Rosistilla oblonga: one gene and its partner. The protein of the gene in region 2 binds, or shares a complex with, the protein of the main gene of each other region. Links are inferred from orthologs where the notes say so. Each region holds a gene or a part of one and is shown on either strand. Other genes may lie near its edges. The genes, in order: dnaG and dnaB.

Region 1 (6,065 bases), 1.1 Mb from region 2 along the record:
CGACCGCGCGGCGCTGATCGCTGCCGTCGTGCGACAGAAGGAAACGCGGAACGTAATGCCATCGCAGGGGCCAGCGTTGCTAAAAGCCTTCGCGGAAAACGCCTCTCTCGAATCCGATTCGCCGGGCGAGCAAGCGTTGCTCAAGGCGATCGGGTTGTGGAAAGCTGCCGAATTGCAGCCGATCGTGTTGGCGGCGATTCAGCGTGCTCAGGCAAGCGACTCGTTGCCCGCAGTCGCTCTGGCGACCTTGGGGCAATTGGCATCGGAGGCTTCGTTGAAGAAGCTGACCGCGATCGCAAACGATGGCCAGGCCGATCCCGCGTGGCGGATCGCTGCGATCGAAGCGCTCGTTGGACCTCGCCCCAACCTAGCGGCACGAGAGGCTTGGGAATTGATGGCGTCGCGCGATCAAGCGCCTTGGGGTGAGCAAGCGATCCGCGGGACGCTGCGTCGCAAGGGCGGACCTGGGCGATTGCTGCAAACGCTCGCCGGCGTGAAACTGCCTAGCGATGCGGCGCGTGCGGCGATCCACGAGGTCCGCGCCGCGGGGAACCATCCGACGTTGGAGGATGCGATTCGCGAAGCGGGCAAACTGGATGATGCCAGTTGGAAGATGTCCGCAGAGCTTACCCAGCAGTTGACCGCCGCGGTCCACGAATCGGGCGATCCTGCTAAGGGAGAAGCGATCTTCCGACGCAGCGAACTGCAGTGCATCGCTTGTCACGCGATCGGACCGGCTGGTGGACGCGTTGGTCCCAACTTTGTCAGCTTGGGCGGCAGCGCCCAGATCGATTATCTGATCGAATCGCTGATCGACCCGAACGCTAAGGTCAAAGAGAACTTCCATTCGGTTGTCGTCGTCGTCGAAGACGGAACGATCGTGCAGGGGATTCGCGAATCGGAGACCGATGAATCGCTGACGGTTCGCTTGGCCGACGGCAGCAAAAAGACGATCCCTCAAGATACGATCGATCAGGTCGGCGAAGGGCGTTCGTTGATGGCCGCCGGACTTGTCGATTCGCTGACTCGCGACGAACTGGTTCATTTGGTCAGCTTCCTTTCCGAACTAGGACGGACCCCGGCCTACACGATAAAGACCGAGCCGATCGTCCGTTCATGGCAGAAGCTCGTCTATTCGCCCGAGGCGAACCATCTGCTCAACCGCACCAGCGTCGATTCGGTCGCTACCGACAACCCGGTGCTGGTTTGGGAAAACACGACGACTCAAGTCGACGGCCGCGTGCCGGTGGCAGAGTTGCCGAAGTTCAAGCAGCATCACACCGCGCCGCCAACCTCGTTTATCCGGTTCGACTTCGAATCGTTTGACGACAAACCGATTCGGATCGCGCTGCCCAAGACCGACGCGCTGAAGATGTGGGTCGATGGGAAACCGACGCCGACCTGGAACGCTGCGGAATTGAAGCTCGGCAAGGGGAAACATCGCGTCACGCTAGCGGTCCGCCGCGATGCGATCAGCGAACCGTTTGCCGTAAAGATCGATTCGGAAACGCCGGTTGCGATCCTCGATCACTTTTAATCGCGGCATTAAATGAATGCGGGGCTGCGGATGATGCAGCCCGCTGCGGCGGTACGGAATCGTGCCGCCGGTTTATTCTTCTGGCGGCGGTGGCGTCAGCAGACCCTGCCGCGTTCGCTCTTGAGCGAACAACTGCTTCAACAGCTCCATCTCTTCGTCGTCATCCAGCCGGCTCGATTCGAGATCCAACAGCGTCTGTTGTCGCTGCTGAGCGAGTTCGGTGCCGCGAAAGCGATCGATCACCGCTTGCATCCGCTCTTCCGCAGGTGCGTTGACGGTCGCCGCTTTGTCGTCGACCGACTGCTGGAAATTGACCAACACGCCTTTCAGGTGAGCGTCTTCGACGGCCAACAATACGTTCTGGAAATCGAGTTCGTGGCCGCCCAGTTCCAGGTCCTCGTAGACCGTCATAAGGGCTCGCGCGGTGTCGGTCGCCAACCACCGCGGCTCGATCGATTCGAGCGCCTGCGGGACAAGATCCGCCTTCTCGATCATCAGTTCAAACAGTTCGCGATCGATCCCAGTGATCGGCTGGCGTCGCACGGGAGGTGGCGGCGCCGCGGGTTCGGGTTGGCGTTTGAAGGCGCGGTTTTGCCGTGGATCGCTGCGGTGTTCTTCGATCCGTCGCTGCAGCGTGTCGGCGGGCAAACCGAAGGTCCGCGATAATCGCATCACCGTTTGTTCGGTCCGCAGCGTGTTGCCGTTCTGAGGCGATTTGGCGACCAGGCGAAGCATCGAATCGAGCGCAGCCGAGGCGGCGTGCGTATCGCGGACGAGGTCGACCCCGTCGGTGGCGCGGCTCAGTTTATGATCGATCGCATCGGGAGCCTGAGCGACCAACGCCTTAAACGCGTCGGCGCCATGTTCGTTCAAATAGTCGGCAGGATCCTGGCCTTTGGGCAGCGTCATGACGCGCATGTCGACGTCGGCGGCGACAAACAATTCAACCACTTCATCGGCGCGGCGTTGCCCGGCGGCATCGCCATCGAGGACCAACACGATCTGGTCGACAAATCGCTTCAGTAGCCGAACGTGGCTCTCGCCGACCGCAACGCCCAAGCAGGCGACCGCCGTTTCGATGCCGTGTTGGCGAGCGGCGATCACATCGGTGTAGCCTTCCATGACAAGGGCTTGCCGCTGCCGCTGCATCGGTTGGCGGGCCATGTTCAGCGCGTAAAGATGCTGACTTTTGGAGAACAGTTTGGTCTCCGAAGTGTTGATGTATTTGCCTCCCGATTGATCGCCGATCATCGGGACGTGGCGGCCACCAAAAGCGATCGGGCGGTCCTGCAGATCGTAGATCGGGAACATCAACCGTCCGCGGAAGAAGTCGTAGTGACCGCTGCCGGAATTGCGAGCCAGAGCGAGGCCGACAGCTTGCAAAATCTGCGGGCTGAAACCTGCGTCCAGTGCGGCGCCTAACAACCAGTCCCACTGGTCGGGCGCAAAGCCAATGCGAAAGCGAACGCGATTCTCTTCGTCGATGCCACGCTCTTGCAGGTAGTCGCGGACGACAGCGGCGGCGGGCGATTTTTCCAGGTAGTTGAAGAACCGCTCCTCGGCCCATTTCATCGCCGACAGCAGCGTCGCTTTGTCGTCGACCGATCCCTTTTCGACCGGAGCGCCACCGCGTTGGATCTCGATCCCGGCGCGGTCGGCAAGGATTTTCAGCGCTTCGGGAAAGCTGACGCCATCGCGGCGCATCACGAAGCTGAAGACATCACCGCCGATATCGCAGGGCCAACACTTCCACGACTGGCGAACCGGATTGACCGACAGACTGGGCTTTTTGTCGTCGTGCCAGGGACAGCGAGCGACAAAACTACTCCCCTGTCGGCGCAGCTCTAGCGAACTACCAACGACATCGACGATATCGTTAGCTTCGCGCACGCGTTCGCGGACGTCAAAATCAGCCGGCAGGGACATCGATCACACCTAAGAAGGTTAAGCCGCCGCGGCTAGGAGAATCGTTTCGAGGACATCGATCAATTGGTCCAAGCGAAACGGTTTGAAAAGGATCGCTTTGGGGTGCAGTCCATCCTGCCGCGCTTTGACGATCGAGTGCCCCGGATCATAGCCAAAGCCTGTCATCAAGATCATCGGGACATAGTCCATTTGATTCTTTAAACGCAGCATCAATTGGTATCCCGAATAATCGGGCAGGCGGATGTCGCTGATGATCGCGTCGTAACTGGCAGCACCTTGGCTGCAGCGGACCATGCGGACCGCTTCGTCGCCGCGCTGTGCGGTTTCGACAACACATCCGTAGCGTTCCAACAGCGTGTGGGCGTCGTCTAGTACTTGCGTGTCGGCATCGACAACCAGGATCCGCTTGTCCATCAGGTTCGGATATTGCGGCTTCTTCGCCGACGCGGGGACGGCTTCGACCGGCGTCAAGCGTTCGCCGATCTGTTGGATCGTCTGCTTAATATCGCGCGCGTTTTTCAAGATCCGTCGCACGCGTTCGGCGAGGTCCGATTCGTGCCCGATATATTGCTCCAGCACGTTGACAGCATCGTTGAGGATTTGGTCGACCGGCAGGGCGACGGCGCTGTGAATCGCTTCGCAGCTCTGTTGAGCGGTGTTCGCTTTTTGAGCCATCAACAGTTCGAGGGTGTTGAGGGCTTGAGCGACATCGCGAGCAAAGATCTCCAAAAATTGCACGTCGCTTTCGGAGAAGGCGCGGACCTCGGGGCTCTCGATGTTGATCGTGCCGAGGACTTGGTCGTGCAGCATCAGCGGAGCGGTCAGCGAACTGCGGGCTCCTTCGACGCCTTGGATGTACAAAGGGTCGACCGATACGTCTTCGCAGAGATAGCTCTCAGCGGTCGCGGCGACGTAACCGGTGACGCCGTTGCCATTGGGAGCAGCCTGCAGTTTGCGATCGGCGGCGGCTTGATCGATTCCGACGCTGAACAACGGTTGCAGTTCGCCCGTCGATTGTTCCAGCAGCCGAACCTCGACGACATCGAAGTTCAGCAGGTCGTGCAGGTAGTGATGGATGTTCTGTTTCAGCAGATCGATCCGCTGGCTGATATCCATCAGGAAGATTTCATCGGGGCGGATGTCGGCGAGTTCGCGGCCGGCGCTATGGATCGCTGCTAGCTTTTGCTGTTGCAGGATCTCTTCGGTGACATCGCTTACCGTCGCGATCAGATTGCGACCGTTTCCCGAGCCGCGGAGCGGCGCCGCGTGGACTTGGTAATAGTTGTTGCTAGCGGTGTGCAACGTCGTGTTGATCGGAGACCCTGTCGCCAGGGCGGTGTGGAAGGGGCAGAAGTCGGGGCCCATGATCTCTGGATTGTCGAGGGCCTCGTAAAACGGCGTGCCAACGAGCGAATCTTTTCCCGACCATTCGTGCAGCCGGCGATTGGCCCACAATATTTCTTGGTTTTCGGTCAGCATCGCGATGCCGTCGGGCATATCGCGCAACATCGCTCCGCCATGTTGCAGTTGGATCAATTCATCCCGCGCGTCCAGCGACGTCAGGGGGATGTAGACGCCGTCGTAGTCCTCCTTGCTAAGCACCGCAAGCGCTTCGGTCGCAGAGGCAACCGGCACGATCTCTACCTGATCGCTAGAGAAGTCAGTCAACGGAGAACTTTTGTCTCCGCCAATTCGTATAATTCGCGATGTTTTGGTCAACCAGTCATCTCCCGCCGCTAAGGACAATTTGATGTGACCCAATTCCCTTCCGCCATTTTTAATATAGGACAGTAATTCCGAACTTGGCAATGGTAGTCGACGTTTCGATTGAGCCGCAAAAACCAGATAGAACAGTCAACCACGCTGTGACGGAAGCGATCGGCGGCGAGCCGTCGTCGCGGCGGTGAATCGCCAGCCAGTTCTTAGGGGGCGATCGGCCGCGTTACCGCCGAAGTTCTCCGATCGCAAAAAGAAGCCGGTTGGGGGGCGGGTTTTTGTGGGACACTTAGATTCCGGGCGGGCTCTATGGAGTGCCAACCGATGTTAGGTGGTTCTTATCGGGCGGCAAGACGCCGCAGTCTGGCGAGGTAGATCGGCGACGTTCCGGTCTGCGGCGCGCGTCGTGGCGATCTGGAGCGAGCGGTTTGGGCACCCTTGTGCATCGCTAAGCGATACCTAGCATAGGTTGACAGTTCGGCTTCGTCTACCCCGTTTGGCAAGCAGGAATTAACGAACATATTAAATAGGTCTTAAAAAAATAAATATTCGTGCGGAAAAAAATGGTTTTTACGCTTGCTTTGGCTTTTTCTTGAATTTCGACATTCTCTTGGTTTCCCTCCCCTCGCATGTTGACTTCCCCCTACCTCAGTGTAGATTCTTCGGAACGCACTGCTGGGGCAACTTAGTCAAGCCTGGCAGGATGCATCGAACATGGTTTGCCTGAGGGCGAAAACACTTTTTTTGGACATGTGGAGGTTAACCTACATGAATGTTAAGACTTTGGTTGCGGCCCTAGGCCTTGTCGCTACGCTGACGTTTGCGACACAAGCTCAAGCTGGTTGCGGACTTCTTGGATGTAAGAAGTCGTGTGTTGAATCGAGCT
Region 2 (6,014 bases):
GCGCTTGTCAGCGGCCTTCGCCGCCAAGGATGTTACCCAACCGTCTTAACGCCACGCTACCAAGCGACTTGGCCGGCGGAATTCCAACATCGCGAGATACCGGTGCTGCGTCCGCTGGCTGCACCGCGAGGCGAATGGTCGATGGCTCGTTATGTGCGGAACTTGGGGAAGTGGTTGCGAGAGCAATTGCCGCGGTTCGATCTCGTCTACTGCGACATGATGCGGGAAGAGGCGGCTGCGGTCGTCGAGACCGCCCGACAAGTCGGCGTGCCAAGCGTCGTCCGATGTGGCACGATGATGGGAACGCGCGATATCGTCTGGCAAGCGTCTCTGCGTGCGCGGCGGAACACCTTTGTCCGCAGCTTTGCCGCCGACGCCGTGATCGCTCCCCGCGCGTCGTGCCAGCAAGCGTTATTGGTCGCCGGCGCTAAAGCGGCAACGATCGTGCGGATCGCCGACGGCATTGGCGATCCGATCCGTCGCACTCCCGAATCGTGTAAAGCAGCGCGTCTGACGCTCGGCAATATGAATCACGACCTGATGGTGCCGGTCGATGGCAAAGTCATTCTGTGCATGAATCGGCTGTCGCCCGAAGGAGGCGTTTTGACCTTGGCGTCGGCCCTTTGGCCGCTGTTGGAGGCTCAGCCCGACCTGCGGTTGTGGATGATCGGCGACGGACCGTGGCGTCAGAAAATTTTTAACGACTTAAAACATAACGGCGTCGGCCGAGCGGCGTTTCTGCCGGGCAACTTTGATCATGTGGAAGAACTAATGCAAGCTGCGGATATGTTTGTGCTGCCATCGGCGGCTAGCGGAGCGGAGTCGTTTTGGCCGGCGGCGATCGCCGCGGCGCTCCCCACCGCGGTGGTCGATTGCGCCGACACGCGCGCCTTTGCGATGGCAGCGTTTTCTGAACTACACAGCTTTCCGGCCGATTCGACCGACAAGATGCGGGAAGCGGTCCAAAACGTCTTGGACGATCTACCGATGGCGGCCGCGGGAGCCCAGCGGATGCGCAGCCAGTTGTCGGCGGCGGCGTCGTTCTCCGATACGATCCGCCGACATGTCCAGTTATTTGAACGCTTGGCGGGCAATTCATCCGCCAAAAATGTGAGTGGAGCAACGGGATGACCCAACGGATTTGCCATATCATCCCGACCTTGGTTCGCGGCGGTGCCGAGAAACAACTGGCTCTTCTGGCCAGCGGTTTGCCGCGTGACCGCTTCGACGTGCACGTCGTCGTGTTAACTCACGACGGTCCGTTGCGAGCGACCTTGGAAGCGGCGGGAATCGAAGTCACTGTGGTCGGCAAGCGATTCAAAGCCGATCCGTCGGCCTACTTTCGCTTGAAGCGAACGCTCAAAAAACTCTCCCCTGATCTCGTCCACACCTGGCTGTTCGCGGCGAACTCCTACGGACGCGCGGCCGCTCGCAGTCTGGGCGTCCGGCGGATCGTTGCCGGTGAACGCTGCGTCGATCAATGGAAGACCACGCGTCATTTTGTGATCGACCGCGCGTTGGCGAAACGGACCGACGCGATCGTCACCAACAGCAGTGGAGTCCGCGATTTTTATGCGGCTCACGGAATCGATCCCGATCTATTTCGAGTGATCCCCAACGGGATTCCGCCTCGCACAGCGAGCACGATCACGCGGGAAGAGGCTTGCCGGCGACTGGGCATCGATCCCAGCCGCCGCCTGATCGTTGCCGTCGGCCGACTGTGGCCTCAGAAACGACTTCGCGATCTGATCTGGGCAGCTCAGCTGATGGAATCGGCTCGCAACGATTCGACCTTTGTCATCATCGGCGATGGGCCTCAGATGGGCGAACTGCAGCGGTTCCGCGATTCGGTTACGACAGGCCAAGCTGTTACGTTTGCGGGGGCACGCGACGACGTCGCCGAACTGCTTCCGCACTTCGATCTGTTCTGGATCGGCAGCGGTTACGAAGGGCAGAGCAACGCCTTGATCGAAGCGATGCAGGCCGGACTGCCGGTCGTGGCGTCGGACATTCCAGGCAATCGCGATCTGATCGAAAACGGCGTCACGGGGATGCTCGCTCCGGTCGGCGAATCGGCCGAGTTTGCCAAAAACGCCTACCAGTTATTGTTCACCGACACCGAGCGTGCGGCCCGACTGGGTCAGGCCGGGCAGGAACGAATCGCTAGCGACTTCACCGTCGCCCAGATGATCGACCGGCACGTCAATCTGTACAGCGAACTGCTGGATCAATAATCGGTCGGTCCGCTGAACTCGGCGTACTGGTCGAATTCGCTGTGCCGTTCGGGAGCCTTGTTGTGGAAGCGAGTGAACGCTCCTTCCCAGGTCAGTTCGACATCGCCGACAGGTCCGTTACGCTGCTTGGCGATGATGATTTCCGCCTGGCCCGCGTATTGTTCCTTGTCTTCGCCGCGATGGTAATACTCTTCGCGATGCACAAACATCACGATATCCGCATCCTGCTCGATCGCCCCCGATTCCCGCAGATGGCTCAGCTTTGGCCGGTGATCTTTGCCCTCTTCCGACTGCCGGTTCAACTGGGACAGGCACAACACGGGGACTTCCAATTCACGAGCCATACCTTTCAGACGCCGCGCGATTTTCGCAACCTGCTCCTGCCGCGGATCGCGCGAGTTGTCGGGCTCGATCAACTGCAGGTAATCGATCACGATCAATCCCAACGCGCCGTCGCGACGTTTAATACGCCGCCCCGCCGCGGCGATTTCGCTGACCGTTCGGCTAGGCGAATCGTCGACGAATAGTGGCGCGGAGTGGATCTCGTTCGCCTTCTCCACCAAGCGTTCGCGCTCCTCGCTGCTGATCGTACCGTTTCGCAGCTTGTGACCGCTGACGCGGGAGATCGAACACAACATACGATCCGCCAACTCGATCCCCGACATTTCCAAGCTCAGGAACAACACGGGGTAGCGGAGCTGCATCGAAACGTTTTCGGCGATGTTCATCGCAAACGCGGTCTTACCCATCGAAGGCCGAGCCGCCAGAATCGCCAATTCACCGTTGTGCAAGCCACCGGTCATCGCATCGAAATCGGTGTACAGCGTATCGCAACCGCCATCGGTGTGCTCGCCTCGCAGACGGGCGTCGATGCGATCCATCGCCTGGTGCAGAATATCGCTGATGCTGTTGACCGAATTGGATTGTTTGCCGTCCATGATGGCAAACACCTTCTGTTCCGCACTGGCGACCAATTCGCGAGCTTCCTGCGTCTGATCGTAGGCGTCGCGCAGAATGTCGGTGCTCGATTCGATCAGCTTGCGGTAGATCGCTTTTTCGTTGACGATCTTGGCGTAATAGACCGCGTGAGCCGCATTGGCGACCGACGTACTCAGCCGTCCAAGATAGGCCGGCCCGCCCATCAGATCGTATTGCTTCGCCTTCTTCAATCGACTGACCAACAGCGTCACGTCGATCTTCTCACCCATGTCGTGCATCTCTTGCAGCTGGGTGAACAGGATCCGATTGGCATCGTCGTAGAAATCGTCGGGACGCAGCAGCGTCGCCAGGTCATCCAAGCATTCCGGCAGCAGGAGAATACTGCCCAGCACGCCCATCTCGGCTTCCAAGTCAAATGGTGGCTGGCGTTGCAGAATTTCGCTAGCTGTCGACTTGGGCTTCTTCTTGTCGCGGCGTGAACCTTTGAATTTGTCGTCGTTGCCTTCTGCAATCACAGCTGCCTGCCTCCTGAGCGAGTCGATTCCGTTGAGTCTAATTATGCTGTCGTGTCGGGCGTCGATTGACAAGCCCGACGGCCCTCGGATTCCCCGGCGGCCGTCGACTGCGACGATTCCGGCCGACAAATATCAGGGTAAAAACTAATTTCCAATATTCGGTCCGCTGCAAATGCGGGAACCGCTGCGGTGGACAAAGTGTTCGAAAACGGAAGCCGCTGTCGCGATGAAGAGATTCGCCAGCCGCAGCCGAACCGGCCAGCGAATTTCCTGTCGCGGCCGCGTCCCCAATCTTCAATTCTGTACTTTTTCAATGGCTTAGAAAAGCTGCAACTGCACCGCCAGCCCGCGGCCGGGCCATCGAGGCATCGCCCCCACCTCGGGCAACAGAGCTTGCACCCGCTCGTGAAACATCTCTGCGATCACCGGTCCGTCGCTCACATTTTCGACGTCGATGAACACGTAGGGTCGCTTCTTTTTCACGATCCAGTCGGCGACGACATCGGCCCACACGTCGAGCCAAGTGGGGACCAAAAGCTGATCCAACCTGGCACCGCAAAGTCGTAACATCGGCATCGGGCCGGTCGCATCGCAGCGAACTTGTTCGGGAAAGCGGATCCGCCGCGATTCGTTGGCCGCGGCCTCCGTGATCGGGTCGTCCGGATCCCACTCCGCCACGATCGCCCGATCCAGTCGCAGCCGTTTCAGCAACCGATGCATCTTGCGACCGGCCGGTGCGTCGGCGAAGAAGTCGGGATGCTGCGCTTCCACCGCGATCGGAAACTCGACCGGCATCGACTCGAGAAAATGTTCCAACACAGGTAGCTTCGGGCCGTCGAACGCCGGCGGCAACTGCAGGCGCGAAGGGCCCAAGCGATCGTGATCTTGCAACACGCTTAAGAGATCCAAAAACGGATCGAGATCCAACAGTTCCCCTTGCAGCATCGCGTCGTCGGTGACGCTGCGTGGGAAGGGCAAGACAAACCGGAAATCGTCGGGCGTCGATCGGCACCAACGCTTCACTTTTCGCAGATCGGATTTGCCATCGCGGCTGATCGGTTCTTCGACGGTTCTGAAGACGCGGCTGTATTGACTCAACCACTGCGCAGCGGGAGCACCAGGTTTGTAGAGGCTGCCTTGCCAATCCGGGCAGGCCCACAGCGGACATCCGAGTCGATAGAGTGGGCTCACGCGCGGTTACCTTGGACCTGGGTTGTTGACCGTTGTCGCATTCCGCTGGGTCCCGGCAGGCGTTCCACGGAAAGCGTTCTTTGCGATCGGCAGCCGATCTCCCGTTTCGCGATCAAACGAATCGGACGAGATCTGATCGGGTACCGTATCCCCCGTCGCGACCGACCACTCGTCCAACAGCTTGCGCAATCGGTCGGCATCCGCAGCGTAACGCTTGTCGTCGATCAAATTGTTCAACTGATCGGGATCCGCGTCGACAAGATACAACTCTTCGGCGGGTCGCGGTGCGGTGAAGACATCCTGTTGTGCGGCGGTCAGTTTGTTGGCGTCGCGTTGCAAACGCAGTTGTTCGTGCGATGGGGAGTTAACCGAATCGGCGGGACCCTGCCAAGGAAACTGTGGGCGGTTGTTTTGGATAAACAAAAAACGTCCGTCGCGGATGCTGCGGCCGTGGGCTTCGAAATCGTGCCAGTTGTGTTCGGAGAAGGCGTATCGTCGGATCGTCGCCGATGGATCGGTAAACAAGGGCAACATGCTGACACCTTGCACCGTTTCGGGAATCTCCGCTCCCGCAACGCTCAGCACCGTCGGCGCGATGTCGATCGCGCTGACCAGACTGTTGCTGCCCTCTCCCGGTTTGATCGTCGCGGGCCAATGGGCGACAAGCGCAGTCTTCATCCCCGAATCGTGCAGCCGCGTTTTGGCGCGTGGGAAGGGGCGGCCATTGTCGGCCAACACCAGAATCAACGTGTTATCCAACACATTTTGCTCGGCCAACTCCTGCACCACTTCGCCGACGAAATAATCGAACCGCGTCACCTCGTTGTAATAAGATGCGAGATCCTGGCGTGTCGGCAGATCGTCGACGAGAAACTTCGGAACGCGAACGCTCTCAGGCGTGTGACGGGGACCGTATTTTTTTGCATCCCACTGACTGTCCCCATCCCAAGCGCGATGGGCGTCGTACGCTGCGTACCAGAAGAAGAAAGGTTTGTCGCGCGGGCGATCCTTGGCGATTCGAACCCAGTTCGCATGCCCGCCGCCGTTATTTTTGTTGCGTCCTCGATCGACCAAATCGAACGCTTTGGGCCGCGCCGATTGGCCCGGTTTCAACTTCCCGACCGACATGTGATTT

The links.
Region 1: the proteins of dnaB (region 2) and dnaG are in contact, whole or in part, in a crystal structure (PDB 2R6A), measured with the Geobacillus stearothermophilus proteins. The link is inferred for Rosistilla oblonga from one-to-one orthologs. Residues at the interface, in WP_033016901.1 of Geobacillus stearothermophilus: Ser13, Glu15, Ala16, Gln18, Glu91, Leu92, Asp94, Ala95, Val96, Pro97, Thr98, Ala99, Ala100, Asn101, Tyr104, Tyr105, Ile108; in WP_049624496.1 of Geobacillus stearothermophilus: Lys456, Leu457, Leu458, Pro459, Ala460, Asn463, Ala464, Leu467, Leu535, Leu536, Ile537, Ala538, Gln544, Glu545, Asp548, Tyr549, His552.

What each region holds. Positions count from the first base shown.
Region 1 is NZ_CP036292.1:4,538,778-4,544,842, reverse strand. Bases 1,037-4,000 are described here. They hold dnaG (DNA primase), read right to left. Parts: upstream 3,464-4,000; coding sequence 1,610-3,463; downstream 1,037-1,609. Other genes in these bases: CA51_RS16015 (hybrid sensor histidine kinase/response regulator), read right to left, coding at 3,482-4,000; CA51_RS16025 (PVC-type heme-binding CxxCH protein), read left to right, coding at 1,037-1,537. Outside these bases: more of CA51_RS16025, read left to right, coding at 1-1,036; more of CA51_RS16015, read right to left, coding at 4,001-5,131; CA51_RS16010 (hypothetical protein), read left to right, coding at 5,948-6,065. UniProt on the Escherichia coli protein: RNA polymerase that catalyzes the synthesis of short RNA molecules used as primers for DNA polymerase during DNA replication.
Region 2 is NZ_CP036292.1:3,438,003-3,444,016, reverse strand. Bases 1,459-4,371 are described here. They hold dnaB (replicative DNA helicase), read right to left. Parts: upstream 3,689-4,371; coding sequence 2,228-3,688; downstream 1,459-2,227. Other genes in these bases: CA51_RS12235 (DUF72 domain-containing protein), read right to left, coding at 4,007-4,371; CA51_RS12245 (glycosyltransferase), read left to right, coding at 1,459-2,234. Outside these bases: CA51_RS12250 (glycosyltransferase family 4 protein), read left to right, coding at 1-1,131; more of CA51_RS12245, read left to right, coding at 1,128-1,458; more of CA51_RS12235, read right to left, coding at 4,372-4,879; CA51_RS12230 (sulfatase family protein), read right to left, coding at 4,886-6,014. UniProt on the Escherichia coli protein: The main replicative DNA helicase, it participates in initiation and elongation during chromosome replication. Travels ahead of the DNA replisome, separating dsDNA into templates for DNA synthesis.